One region of the Pseudomonas sp. NFX1 genome, then DNA from elsewhere that is predicted to be linked to it. Evidence: riboswitches for the same ligand, from Rfam matches in the RefSeq annotation. Region 1 holds a riboswitch; each other region holds the start of a gene.

Region 1 (4,794 bases):
CTTTTGCCCATGCCACCGAGGCGCTGCACGATGCCGGCCACGCCGTGAGCAGCAAGGCCCATGACCTGCGTGACCGGGCCGGCGAGCTGGGGCAGGGCGCGCGCGACACGGTGCACGGGTCGGCTGACAGCCTGCGTGGCAGCGCCCAGCAGATCGGTGACCAGGCCACGGCGCTGAAGGGCCAGTTCGATCAGTTGCTCAAGGAGCAGCCCTTGGTACTGGCCGCGCTGGGCATAGCCTTGGGTGCAGCCTTGGGTGCGGCACTGCCCGGCACCCGTAAAGAGGACGAGCTGATGGGCGCCAGCAGTGACCGCTTGACCGACACGCTGAAGGCCAAGGGTGAGCAAGCCAAGGAGGCGGTAAAAGAGTCGGTAAGGGAAGCCACCGCGAAAGAGGCGCCCACGGGCACGCATCGAACGGCGGACACTGACTTGTCTTCGGGGTTGGGCTTCCCGTCCTGAAACCTCCGGGGGCGTCGCTGCCAGCGGGCGACGCCCCCCCTGGGGGATTATTGGCCGCGGCGTTTGCGGCCGGCTTCGTAACGCGCCAGCAGGGGTTGGACGCTTAGCCCATGCACCACGATGCTCAGCGCCACCACCGACAACGTGAGGTTGGTACTCGAAGTGGCGACGCTGGGCAGCATGTCGTGATTGAGCGCGTAGAACAGGTAGTAGAGGCTACCGATACCGCGTATGCCGAACCAGCCAAGCAGGCCGCGCTGGCGCAGGTCCAGCAGGCCGTGCCCGGGGATCAGCAGCGTGCTCAGTGGCCGAATGATCACGAACAGCGCCGCGCCGACGACCAGGGCTCGCCAGTCCCAGTGCTCGATCAACACGACCCCGAGCAACGTCACCAGAAAGACCTCCATCGCCCGCTCCACCAGCCCGCCGAACGAGAGCATGTCGCCGAGCATGATGCCCGCTGCGACCTGTGTGTCTTCCAGTGCGGCGATATCCCCTTTCACCGCATGCTCCGGGGCGACATGCTGGTGACCGACGACGGGCTGTACAAGGTGCTCGGCGGGCGCTTGCGGGGTGGGGCTGGTGTGCACCTCGGCCTGTCGCAGGCCGAGCCCCGCCGCGAATACCGCGAGAAAGCCATAGCCATGGATCAGGTCGGCGACCACATAAGCCATGGCAATCAGCGCCAGTGCCAGGTAGTCGTTGGGCGAAAGCGTGCTGTCGGCATGCTGGGTGCGCAGGTACAGGCTCAAGTGCCCAAGGCCGCGCCCCATCCAGTAGCCACTGAGCAAGCCTGCGGGTACCGCCCACAGCACGTCCTGCAACAGCCAGTCGGTAAGCCACTGGCTGCCTTCGGCGCCCTGCACCAGCAGCAGGCCGAGGATCACGAACGGAAAGGCGATGCCATCGTTGAGCCCCGCTTCGCCCGACAGGCTGAAGCGCACCCGGTCGTAGTCCTGCGCGTCGTTGACCTGTACCAGCGTGGCCAGCACCGGGTCGGTCGGGGCCAGGATGGCGCCAATCAGCACCGACACCCCCCAGCCCAGGTGCAGGCCGTAGTGCAGCACCAGACTGACCCCCGCGATGCAGGCCAGCATCACGGGCCCGGCCAGGAAGAAGGCCACCCGCCAACTGCGGCTGCTCAGCGGCAGGCGCAGCTTGAGGCCGCTGACGAACAGGGAAAACAACACAGCGACCTCGGTCAGGTGCTCCATCCAGCCGCTGGCCTGGGGCAGGTCGAGTTGCAGCAGCCCGAGGCCGCCCGGGCCAAGGCCTACGCCCAGCCCCAGGCACACCACCGAGGTGGTGACAGGGATCCAGCGCAGGTAAGAGGAAGTCAGCGCCAGCAGCAGCAAGACGGCGCCGAGCATGGCCACCCAGACAATGAAACTCATGTGCGCAGGTGCCTCCAGCGAGTCGGGTTGTGACGCGGGTACAGACAGTCAGTCTAGCCGTTGCTGTCGCGTAGCAGCGCCTTTGCGCTGTACAGGGCGGTTGACGTAGCGGCATTTTGATGGTCATCTGCGCGCCTGTTTCAGGTGCCCCCTGCCGCCGTGCATGGGGTGAAACGGGAAGCCGGTTCGTCATCGAGCGATGATCAGTCCGGCGCTGCCCCCGCAACGGTATGCGAGCGAAGCATTCAACACACCACTGTGCCACGGCATGGGAAGGTGAATGCTTCATGCCCCTCGCGAGCCCGGAGACCGGCCTGAAGCATCGTTTGGCAAACCCGCGGTGGGCGGGCGCAGGCCGGTTTCCGTAGGCGTGCGCGCCTGCGATGCCCCTTTGCGTTGTTCCCCCGGGATTCTTTCATTCCTGCTTCAAGTGGAACGACATGTCCCGTTATTCGCTGTTCAGTTCTTTGCCAGGCCCGCTGCTGCATGCAAGCCTGGTGCCCTGTGTTTTCCTTAGCGTTGCAGCCCACGCCGCCGAGGCGGACAACGCCCTGGCGCTGCCGGCCACGGACATTACCGGCACGGCCGAGCGCAACCCGCAGCCCGACCTGCATACCCCAGGCACCAGTGGCTCGCGGCTTGGCCTGACGCCGCTGGAAACACCCGCCAGCGTGACCAGCATCAGTGCCGAGCAAATCCTCAAGCGCAACAACGCAACGGTTCAGGACGCGGTTACCCGTTCGCCCGGCATCACCTTCATCGGCACCCCCGGCAACGGCGGCACGGCGCTGTCGGCCCGTGGCTTTACCGGGCACAGTTCGACCATGCAGCTGTACGACGGCACCCGGCTGTACGTAGGCGCCGGCACGGTGACCTTCCCGGTGGACACCTGGTCGGTAGAGCGCATCGATGTGCTGCGCGGCCCGGCATCGGTGCTGTACGGGGAGGGCGCCACCGGCGCGGTGATCAACGTGGTGCCGAAGAAGCCGTTCGAGGGTGAAATCCGCAACCACCTGCGCCTGGGCTACGGCTCGGATGACCGCCGGCAGATGGCCCTGGACAGCGGTGGTTCGCTGACCGATACCTTGAGCTATCGCCTGAACCTGAACAAACAGGCCAGCAACGGCTGGGTCGACCGCGGCGACTCGCAGAGCCTCGCCATCAGCGGCTCGCTGCGCTGGCAGCCCAGTGATGAGCTGAGCTTCACCCTCAGCCACGACTACGGTGACCAGAACCCGCAGCAATACATGGGTACGCCGTTGGTGGGTGGGCACTACCGCGAGTCGCTGCGCGATCACAATTACAACGTCGACAACGCCGAGCTGCATTACAACGACCAGTCCACGCGCCTGGTGACCGACTGGGTGATCAACGACAACCTGACCGCCAGCAACCAGTTGTACTTCCTCAAGGCCCAGCGTCGCTGGCGCAACGCCGAGACCTACACCTGGTTGCCAGGTGACCAGGTGCGCCGCAGCAGCTTCATCAGCATCAAGCAGACCCAGGAACAGCTCGGTGACCGCCAGTCGTTCACCTTGCAACACTCGCTGTTCGGCCTGGACAGCCAGACCGTGGTGGGCGCCGACTACAACACGATCCGCTTCGTGCGCAAACACGACTTCGGCAACACCCTGACCGATACGGTGCCGTTGTCGGGTTCGGGGGGCGGCGAATACATCAGCAACGACCCCTTCCGCTCGCGCGAAGCCAACCAGGCCAAGCAGTTTTCGCTGTTCGCCGAGAACCGCACGCAGTTGACCGAGCGCCTGTCGCTGATCACCGGTGTGCGCCGCGACCAGGTGCACTTGCACAGCGACGACCTGGATACCGATACCCGCACCGACCGCAGCTTGTCCGGCAACAACTGGCGCGCCGGGCTGGTGTTCGCGGTTACCGAAGACCTGTCGGTCTACGGCCAGTACGCCACCAGTACCGAAGGCGTAAGCGACCTGCTGACCCTCGACGCCGCTCAGCAGCAGTGGGACCTGAGCACCGCCAAGCAAACCGAAGTGGGCATCAAGCAGATGCTGCCCGAGGGGCGAGGGGAGTGGACCTTGGCGGCGTACCACATCGTCAAGAAAAAGCTGCTGAGCACCGACCCGCTCAACCCGACGCTGCAACAGCAGGTCGGCCAGCAGTCGTCGGACGGTATCGAAGCCACCCTCGAACTGCGCCTGCCCTACGACGTGCAGCTGTCCGCCAACGCCGCCTGGGTGCGGGCAGAGTATGACGAATTTACCAATGGTACCGACGACTATTCCGGCAACCAGCCCACCGAGGTGCCACGCCGTTCCGCCAACCTGTGGTTGAGCAAGGACTTCGGCCAACGCTTCAGTGCCGGTGCCGGGGCGCGTTATGTCGACAGCCGTTACGCCGACAACGCCAATACCGTTCAGGTGCCCAGCTACACCGTGGTCGACGCCACTGTCGACTGGCACGTGCAACCGGACCTGACCCTGGGCCTGCAGTTGAACAACCTGTTCGATCGCCAGTACGCCATCACCACCGGTAACAACGGCCGGCAGTGGTACCTGGGTGAGCCGCGCTCATTCTTCGTCACGGCTGACTACAGCTTCTGAGCCTGTCGCACCGGTCTTTGGCCGGTGCCTCCTGGAGGTGATGCCCATGACGCAACTGCACATCGAGGCCCTCGCCTGGGCCCCGCAGGAACGGGGGCGGGCACCGCGCCCGCTGTTGCAAGGCGTGGACCTGCACGTGGGGCAGGGCGAGTTCGTCGGCCTGATCGGTCCCAATGGCAGCGGCAAGACCAGCCTGCTGCGCTGCGCCTACCGCGCCAACCCACCTGACCTAGGCCGGGTGAGCCTTGGCGCGGATGACATCTGGCAGCGCAGCGCGCGTTGGTGCGCACAACGCATCGCGGTGGTGCTGCAGGAGTTCCCCGATGAGTTCGGCTTGAGCGTTGCCGAGGTGGTTGCCAT
Region 2 (4,794 bases), 410 kb from region 1:
TGAGGCTGCGGGCAGGTTGGCGCCAGTCGAGTTGGCCAAGGCCCTGTCGGTCAAGGTGCACCTGGAGTTGCTCGCGAATATCCCAGCGTTCACCCACCGTGTCGTAATCGACGGGGTCGACGCTGCCTTGTTCAATACGCTTCAACGCCGCGATCACCGTGCCTGCCTGGGCAAGGTCGGCTACCGTGGCGCTTTGCTGGATGACCTGTTGATGCAGGTGGTGAATGCGACCCTGGCGAAGGCAGCGCCCGCTTGTGGGTTCGCGCTGACCTGCCAGTAACTGTCCGAGCAGGCTTTTACCCACGCCATTGCGCCCAACCAGCCCCGTACGGCGCTGATCGAACGATTCGTTGAGATTGGAAAACAGCAGCCTGCCATCAGGCAAAGCCAAGGAGACGCTATCCAGCGTCAGGATCGACGTATTCGTCATGCACAACTCCACTCAATGCCGCGACATCTCCGGAGCAAACCGGAGGCTGAAGGCTGGCCGTCGAAAAGACGGCGGCATCAATGGCGCATTGGACGAACACCTCGCAGGAATGGAAGACGGATCGTATCGAACCGGTGAAGGCAGGTAAAGCGCCGTCCGCCGATAGGCCTCAGTGCACTTGCAGGCGCTTGTTCCAGTCACCGTTGTGGCTGCGGCTACAGGCCTCTTCACTGTCAAAACGCACATGCCAGGCCGGATGATCCAAGCGTATCCCTACTTCATCCAGCGCCTGACAGGTCAGCGCCAGCATGCGCGCCTTGGCCACCCCAGCCAGCGCTGCAGCTTTGTCTGCCTCGCGCTGGAAAACCCAGGTGATGCGCAAGCTTGCGGGAAAGTTGTCGGGGTCGAGGCGGTGGGTGAGCCAGGTGAACCCGACGATTTCTGCCTTGGCCGTTTCGCAGGCCTCCGTCAGGCAAACTACCAGTTCACGCTCCACGCGTGCCACCTCGCGCTTACCCATAGCCTTCATTGGGCGGCCTCATTATCTATTTGCTGGCAAAAACGCAGGCGGTTGCCGAACGGGTCGTACACCTGCATCTGCAGGCCCCAGTCCAGCCTTTCGGCCTCAGGGCGGGCGTAGCCGTAGCGTTTGGCCTGCAGTTCGCCTTCGAGGGCGCGCAGGTCGTCAATACGGGCAAATACGGTTGAACCAGGGGTAGCGTCTCCATGGTGCTCGGTCAGGTGCAGTATCAGCCCGTCGCGATGAATTTGCGCGTACAGGGGCAAGTCCGGGCTGAAGCGGTGCTCCCAGTCGAGGCTGAAACCGAGAAAATCGAGGTAGAACTCTTTGGCCTTGTCGACCGAAAAAATACGCAGTACCGGGATGGCGGCGGCGAGCGGCATAAGGCGTCCTTGACCGTTGGCAAAGGTGCCACTGTAGCGCAGTTAGGCGGTCGCCTGCGCGTCTCTGGCTGCCGGGCCGACGGCAATGGTTGACCACCTGCCGGCCACTGCGTAGCCTTGCCTGTTCGAGGTTCTTCGGCCAGGCCGAAGCTAAGACGGGAACGCGGTACATGCCGCGGCTGCCCCCGCAACTGTAAGCACCGACAAAGGATCGACACAGCCACTGCGCAAGCGCGCGGGAAGGCGTCATCCGGCCCGCCTTGCTCTTTACCGAGCAGCAGGCATGGTGCGAGCCAGGAGACCTGCCTCGAAGCGCTTTCGACTTTCAACCGGGCGGGGTGATCCGGTGGCGAACAAGCCCGGCCGACCTGGCCCGTGGCTGTCGTCCTGCATGCCCGCGCCATCTGCCAAGGGCACCGCGACATGAAAACACTGGCCAAACTCCCCGTCACCATCGTTACCGGCTTCCTCGGCTCGGGCAAGACCACCTTGCTGCGCCATATGCTCGACAACGCCCAGGGCCGCCGTATCGCGGTGATCGTCAACGAATTCGGCGAGCTGGGCATCGACGGCGAAATTCTCAAGCAGTGCAGCATCGGCTGCACCGAAGAAGAAGCCAGCGGCCGCGTTTACGAACTGGCCAATGGCTGCCTGTGCTGTACCGTACAGGAAGAATTCTTCCCGGTAATGCGCGAATTGGTCGCGCGCCGTGGTGACCTCGACCACATCCTCATCGAAACCAGTGGCCTGGCTTTGCCCAAGCCGTTGGTACAGGCCTTCCAGTGGCCGGAAATCCGCAACGCCTGCACCGTCGACGCGGTGATCACCGTGGTCGACAGCCCGGCCGTGGCGGCCGGTACCTTTGCCGCCTACCCGGACCAGGTGGATGCACAGCGCAAACTCGACCCTAACCTGGACCACGAGTCGCCGCTGCACGAACTGTTCGCCGACCAGTTGGCCAGTGCCGACCTGGTGGTGCTGAACAAGGCCGACCTGATCGACGCCGAAGGCCTGGCCAAGGTCCGTGCCGAAGTGGCTGAAGAGCTGCCGCCCGCCGTCAAGGTGGTCGAGGCCAGCAGCGGTCGCCTGCCGCTGGAAGTGCTGCTGGGGGTGGGCGCCGAGTCCGAGGCGCACATCGATGGCCGCCGTACTCACCATGATTCGCACCACGATGGCGACGACCACGACGATCATGACCACGACGCCTTTGATTCTATCTCCATCGACCTGCCCGAGGCTGACGAAAGCCTGTTGCTCGATGCCCTGACCCAACTGGTGGTCGAGTTCGGCATTCTCCGCGCCAAAGGCTTTGCCGCCATCCCGGGCAAGCCAATGCGCCTGCTGGTGCAGGGCGTGGGTACCCGTTTCGACAAGCACTTCGACCGCGCTTGGCGCGCCGACGAGCCGCGTATCACGCGCTTGGTACTGATCGGTCAAGAGCTTGACGCTGCGCAACTCGAAGCGCGTCTGCGCCAAGCACTGGGCGCCTGACCCATGCACCTGCTGCGGACCCAGCCCGGCGGCTTCGTGCCGGATGACAGCATCGCCGACCTCGGCCAGAGCCCCGCCGATCTGGTGATCCTCTGCAGCGGTGATTCACACCTGGCATTGCTCGCCGACACGGCCGAGCAATTGCCTGACGACTTCCCCAGTTTGCGCCTGGCCAACCCGATGCAGGTGCAGAACCATGCCTCGGTCGACCTGTATGTCGACCAGGTGCTGCGCCATGCCAAGGTCATCCTCGTGTCGCTGCACGGTGGCGTTGGCTACTGGCGCTATGGCGTAGAGCAACTGGTCGCACTGGCGGCCCAGGGCGTGCAACTGATCCTGGTGCCGGGCGACGACCGCCCGGACCCGGAGCTGACCGGCCTGGGCACGGTGACCGGCGAGCAGGCCGAGCGCCTCTGGCACTACCTGCGCCAGGGCGGCAAGGCCAACGCCATCAACCTCTTCAACTGCCTGGCCAACCAGTGGCTGGGCCGCGATTATGGCTGGGACGAGCCGCAGCCCTTGCCGCGCACCTCGGTGTACCACCCGGCCAAGGGCAGTGCAGCGCTTGAAGACTGGTATGCGCAGTGGCACCCGGAACACCCGGTGGCACCGCTGCTGTTCTACCGCTCTCACCTGCAGGCGGCCAATACCGCATTCATCGACGTATTCTGCGAGCGCTTGCTGGCGGCCGGGGTCAACCCTTTGCCGATCGCCGTCGCCAGCCTCAAGGAAATCGCCTGCCTGGAACAGGTCGAAGCCTGGCTGGACGAGGTCGGTGCCGAGGTGTTGATCAATACCACGGGGTTTGCCTTGTCCAGCCCTGAGCGCCCCAACCTGCGCCCGTTCCGCCGCGATATCCCGGTACTGCAGGCTATTTGCGCGCAAGACAACCAACCCACCTGGGAAACCAGCGAGCAAGGCCTGGGCGCGCGCGACCTGGCCATGCACATTGCCTTGCCGGAGCTGGACGGGCGCATCATCACGCGCCCGGTCAGCTTCAAGGACATGGCCTGGCGCAGCGAGCGCAGCCAGTCCGACGTGGTCTGCTACCGCGCCCATCCCGAGCGCATGGACTTCGTCGCTGAACTGGCCCGGCGCTGGGTAGCGCTGGCCCGCTTGCCCAATGGCCAGAAGCGCGTGGCCCTGGTGCTGGCCAACTACCCGACCCGCGACGGCCGCATCGGCAACGGTGTGGGGCTGGACACGCCGGCGGCTGCGTTGAACATCCTCAAGGCGCTGCAGGGCGAAGGGTATCCGCTGGCCGACCTGCCGGGCACGGGCACCCAATTGATCCACCAGTTGCTGGGCGGCGTGACCAACGACCTCGACCATCTGGACCAGCGCCCCTGCGCGCAGAGCCTGAGCCTGGATGACTATCAGGCAGCGTTTTCCCGCCTGCCGGAGGCCAATCGCCAAGCGGTGCTGGAGCGTTGGGGCGCGCCGGAACACGACCCCATGTACCGCAGTGGGCGGCTGATGGTGGCAGGCCTGCGCTTCGGCCAGACCTTCGTCGGTATCCAGCCGGCACGCGGCTACCAGGTTGATCAAAGTGCGGTGTACCACGACCCCGATCTGGTGCCGCCACACGGGTACCTGGCGTTTCATTTCTGGCTGCGCCATGCCTTTGCTGCCGATGCGGTCATTCATGTTGGCAAGCACGGCAATCTGGAGTGGCTGCCCGGCAAAGGGGTCGGCCTGTCGGCGCAATGCTGGCCAGACGCGCTGCTTGGCCCGTTGCCGAACATCTACCCGTTCATCGTCAACGACCCCGGGGAGGGCGCGCAGGCCAAGCGCCGCACCCAGGCGGTCATCATCGATCACCTGATGCCGCCGTTGACGCGCGCCGAAACCTACGGCCCGCTGCGTCACCTGGAGCAACTGGCCGACGAATTCTATGAGGCGCAGTTGCTCGACCCGCGGCGGGCCCGCGAGCTGCAGCGCGACATCCTGGAACTGGTCAAGGCCAACCA
Region 3 (4,794 bases), 1.4 Mb from region 1:
CAGCCATTGCAGGATCCACCATGAGCCACATCCGCCCCATGACGCTTGAGGACTTCGAGCGCTTCTGGCCCACCTTCCAGGCCATTGTCCAGGCCCGCGAAACCTACGCCTTCGACCCCGCCTTGAGCTTCGAACAGGCCCGGCACTTATGGCTGGAGCTACCCCTGCATACGTGGGTGCTGGAGGACGCCGGTGAGCTGCTGGGCTCGTACTACCTCAAAGCCAATGCCGCCGGCCCCGGTGCCCATGTGGGCAACTGTGGCTACATGGTGTGCGAGGCCGCACGCGGCCGTGGCGTGGCCCGTGCCATGTGCGAGCATTCGCAGAAGCTGGCGCGTCAGGAAGGGTTTCTTGCGTTGCAGTTCAATTCGGTCGTGGCCAGCAACGAAGTGGCCGTGGCGCTGTGGCACAAGCTTGGCTTCGACACCGTCGGCCGCCTGCCCAAGGCATTCCGCCACGCCCGCCTGGGCCTGGTGGATTGCCTGGTGATGTACAAGTGGCTGGCGGATGAGCCCGTGGTGGAAAAACCCGCCTTGCTGATCGGGCGCAAGAATATCGAGGCCCGGGTGTCCCGGCGGCGCGGGCGTTAACCGTCAACCCGGCGGTAGGAGCACGCTTGCGCGGCTCCTACACACCCCACGGCGTTGGCCAATCGCGGCTTAGAACGCCAAGCCGACCTTGAAACCAAACTCGTCACGCTTGAGCTTGGTGTTGTCCGCCACAGGCGAGTCGCCATCGAGCTTGTATTCAGTGCGGGTGTAGTAGACCCCGGCCTGCACCGGCATACCGCCCTGCTGGTTCATCAGCAGCGTTACCTCGGCATAAGGGTTGGTGCGGTCCTTGAGGTCCACGCTGTCACTGCCAAAATCATCCACCTTCAGGCGCGCCCGGCCATCGAGGGTATGCCGTGCCCCCACTTCCACTCGCAGGGTCGAGGCGTCGAACTGGTGGTTGTAGCCCAGCGCGGCCTTGGCGAAGGGCGATTTGACCGTGAGTTTGGTATCCAGGTCGTTGATTTCGGGCTCGAAGCGCGACCAGCTGTAACCACCGCCCACGGTCACGTCGACGAAGTTGCGGGCATCCAGCGCCGCACGCCAGCCGAGGTCGAGATCGGCCTGGGCTTCCTTGAGTTTGTTGTCGTTCTTCTTGCCGTACTTGGCCTCGGCGCCGACCTGATAGATGAAGCCGGATTCGGCGGTCATCTTGTTGCCGAAGGTAGCGAACACACCGCCCTGGCCCAGGTGCTCCTTGTCGGTTTCGCTTCCCCCTTCGAACTTGAATTTGTCGTAGGCACCCAGCAGGCCGAAGGTGAACAGGGGGTCGGTACTGGGCGCGGCGGTGGCCGCCAGGGGCGATGCGATCAAGGCGAGCAGGCAGGTGTGACGCAGCAGATGACGAGCGGACATGCGTGGAGTCTCCATGACTTGTGAATAAATGATGAACGATCGGTTCGAGACACACGCTGTCGAGAAAGTTCGAAAAGAAATCAGTTAGAACGCGCAATGTGATGTTTTTAAAGGGTATTTCTGGGGCGCCAGAAATTGACGCGCAAGGTAGTTGGTGGGGTGCACGGCTGAATTCAACCTAAACCGTCATTGCCGGAAACCCGAATAAAGATATAAGATAACATTTCATAACAACACTCCATTCCTACCAGCGACCCCTCATGACCAGCGCCAGCGCAACCCCCACTCTCCTCACCCAGCGCCTGCAGAGCATCGATGCCCTGCGTGGCCTGGTGATCCTGTTCATGCTCCTGGACCACGTCCGCGAGACCTTTTTCCTGCATAGCCAGGTCAGCGACCCGATGGCCATCGACGCCACCGACCCATCGCTGTTCTTCAGCCGCACCCTGGCCCACCTGTGTGCGCCGGTGTTCGTCCTGCTGACTGGCTTGTCGGCCTGGTTGTATGGCGAGAAGTATCAGGGCCGCAGCGACGTCTGCGCCTTCCTGTTCAAGCGCGGGCTGTTTCTGGTGGTGCTGGAGTTCACCTTGGTCAACTTCGCCTGGACCTTCCAGCTGCCCCCCAGCGTGGTCTACCTGCAAGTGATCTGGGCCATCGGCGTGAGCATGATCGCGCTGTCGCTGCTGGTGTGGTTGCCACGTGCTGCGCTGATCGCCCTGGGTGCAATCATCGTCGGCGGCCACAACCTGCTCGACCACCTGCACTTCGGCGCAGAATCGGCCATGCACGTGCCGTGGGCGATCCTGCATGACCGCGGCTGGCTGGCGTTTTCCGACAACCTGCGCCTGCGCACCTCGTACCCCGTGCTGCCCTGGATCGGCGTGATCGCCCTGGGCTACGGCCTCGGCCCCTGGTTCGCCCGCAACAGCGACGCAGGTCAACGCCAACACCGGCTGTTGCTGGCCGGGGCGATCGCGCTGCTCGGCTTTATCGTGCTGCGCATGCTCAACGGCTATGGCGAAGCGCCCTGGAGCGGGTACCCGACGTTGACGCAGACGCTGATGAGCTTCTTCAACATCACCAAGTACCCGCCCAGCTTGCTGTTCCTCGCCCTCACGCTAGGCTGCGGCCTGCTGCTGTTGCGCGGCTTCGAGCGCGTCGGCCAGGCGCGCTGGATCAGCGCCCTTGCGGTGTACGGCGCAGCACCGATGTTTTTCTACCTGCTGCACCTGTATGTGCTGAAGCTGTTGTACCTGGCCTGCGTCGCCCTGTTCGGCCACAACCAGGGTGATTATTTCGGCTTCGACGGCATCACCGCGGTGTGGCTGAGTGCCGCGTTGCTGGCCGTGTCGCTGTACCTGCCGGTACGCGGGTTCGCCCGTTTGAAGGCACGGCGGCGTGACATCACCTTGCTGAAGTACTTCTGAAAAGCGTTTTCACCCGGCTGCCTGATGGTCTACCATGCGGGCCGCCGGTTTCCACCACGGAATCAATAGGGAATCCCAGGCCCGTCACCGGGCCAAACGGAACTGCCCCCGCAACTGTAGGTGCCGAGCCTGCTCCATCGATGCCACTGGATCAATCCGGGAAGGCTGGAGCCGGGCCATGACGCACCAGTCAGGAGACCTGCCGGCGAAAATCCACCAACCGGCGGGGTGTCCGGGATGGCCATCTCCACCCGTTTGCGGGTGCTGCCCCCTGCCCTGCGCAAGGGGCATCGGCGATGCCTGTCCGTGCGTTCATGCCGTGAACCATTCGATAGGAGATCGCCCACCATGCTGCCCCGTATTGCCGCCCTGATCGCTGGCCTCGGCCTCACCGGCCTGGCCCAGGCCGCTGCCACCCACTACCCGCTCACGGTCGACAACTGCGGCATGCCACAGACCTTCGCCCACGCCCCCGAGCGTGCGGTCACCATCGGCCAGGCCGGCACCGAAATCCTCTATGCACTGGGCCTGGGCCACACGCTGGCGGGCACGTCGCTGTGGTTCAACAACGTGCTGCCCGAGTTCAAGGCCATGAACGACAGGGTCGAGCGCCTGGCCGACAACGACCCGAGCTTCGAGGCTGTGGTAGGCAAGCGTCCGCAGTTGGTGGCAGTGCAATTCGAGTGGATGGTCGGCGCACAAGGCGTGGTGGGTACCCGTGAACAGTTCGACGAGTTGAAGATCCCGACCTACCTGTTGCCGTCGGACTGCGAAGGCAAGGACAACCTGGTGGGTGCCGATGGCACCCGCCTGCAGGCATTCCAGGTCGACAGCATCTATAAAAGCGTCAGCCAGCTGGCCGAGATCTTCGACGTGCAGGACCGCGGTGCGGCGCTGAACGCCGACCTCATGGGCCGCCTGGACAGCGCCAAGGCGCAACTGGCCGGCAAGGACCTGTCCAACACCTCGGCGCTGTTCTGGTTCTCCAGCGCCGACCTGGATATCGACCCCTATGTGGCTGGCCGCCAAGGCGTCGCCGACTTCATGCTGCGCACCCTGGGCGTACGCAACGTGGTCGAGTCCACCGAAGAATGGCCGACCGTGGGCTGGGAAACCCTGGCCAAGGCCAACCCGACCTGGCTGATCATCGCCCGCATGGACCGCCGCCGCTTCCCGGCAGACGACTACCAGAAAAAACTCGAATTCCTGCGCAACGACCCGGTAACCCGCAACATGGACGCGGTGAAGCACGACCGCATCATCGTCCTCGACGCCGACGCCATGCAGGCCGGCATCCGCCTGTTCCGAGGCTTGCAGACCCTGTCTGCGGCGTTCGCCAGCGGTAAAGCGGCACAGTGATGAGCCGCTTGTTGCCTTACAGCGTCCTGGCCTTGGCAGCCCTGTGCGCCGCGCTGCTGGCCGGTACCGCGATCGGCGAGAGCGACCTGGCGCCTAGCGTGGTCTACCAGGTGCTGGCCAATCACCTGTGGCAGGCCGGTTACCCGGTCGACCCGATCGACGCCGGGATCGTCTGGAACTACCGCCTGACCCGCACCCTGGTGGCAGCCGCCTGCGGCGCCGGGCTGGCCACGTGCGGGGTGATCCTGCAGGCGCTGCTGCGCAACCCGCTGGCCGAACCCTACCTGCTGGGGTTGTCCGCTGGCGCCTCGACCGGCGCGGTGCTGGTCGGCCTGCTGGGGCTGGGCAGCGTGGCCCTGAGCATGTCTGGCGGTGCCTTCATCGGCGCGCTGGCGGCGTTCGCGCTGGTGCTGGTGCTGGCCCGCGCTGCCGGGCCAAGCAACAACAATGCTCAGGTGATCCTTGCCGGCATTGCCGGCTCGCAGCTGTTCACCGCCCTTACCGCCTTTCTCATCACCAAGTCGGCCACCGCCGAACAGGCACGCGGCATTCTGTTCTGGCTGCTGGGCAACCTCAGCGGCGTGCGCTGGCCGTCGGTGTGG

Evidence for each region. A riboswitch is a leader RNA that binds a small molecule or an ion and turns the genes downstream of it on or off. The one in region 1 is predicted to bind cobalamin.
Region 2: linked by a shared signal. The riboswitch ahead of cobW (cobalamin biosynthesis protein CobW) and the one ahead of DJ563_RS09720 (TonB-dependent receptor) in region 1 are both predicted to bind cobalamin.
Region 3: linked by a shared signal. The riboswitch ahead of DJ563_RS03640 (ABC transporter substrate-binding protein) and the one ahead of DJ563_RS09720 (TonB-dependent receptor) in region 1 are both predicted to bind cobalamin.

What each region holds. Positions count from the first base shown of each region.
Region 1 is NZ_CP169366.1:2,228,091-2,232,884, reverse strand. It holds gene DJ563_RS09730 (DUF3618 domain-containing protein) at 1-461, shown strand, start outside; gene DJ563_RS09725 (cation:proton antiporter) at 509-1,855, opposite strand; cobalamin riboswitch at 1,981-2,187, shown strand; gene DJ563_RS09720 (TonB-dependent receptor) at 2,296-4,434, shown strand; gene DJ563_RS09715 (ABC transporter ATP-binding protein) at 4,481-4,794, shown strand, end outside.
Region 2 is NZ_CP169366.1:1,814,367-1,819,160, reverse strand. It holds gene DJ563_RS07855 (ATP-binding cassette domain-containing protein) at 1-430, opposite strand, end outside; gene DJ563_RS07850 (hypothetical protein) at 600-959, opposite strand; gene DJ563_RS07845 (glyoxalase superfamily protein) at 956-1,333, opposite strand; cobalamin riboswitch at 1,445-1,657, shown strand; gene cobW (cobalamin biosynthesis protein CobW) at 1,757-2,824, shown strand; gene cobN (cobaltochelatase subunit CobN) at 2,828-4,794, shown strand, end outside.
Region 3 is NZ_CP169366.1:823,173-827,966, reverse strand. It holds gene DJ563_RS03655 (GNAT family N-acetyltransferase) at 21-590, shown strand; gene DJ563_RS03650 (outer membrane beta-barrel protein) at 660-1,406, opposite strand; gene DJ563_RS03645 (DUF1624 domain-containing protein) at 1,667-2,833, shown strand; cobalamin riboswitch at 2,862-3,054, shown strand; gene DJ563_RS03640 (ABC transporter substrate-binding protein) at 3,182-4,192, shown strand; gene DJ563_RS03635 (FecCD family ABC transporter permease) at 4,192-4,794, shown strand, end outside.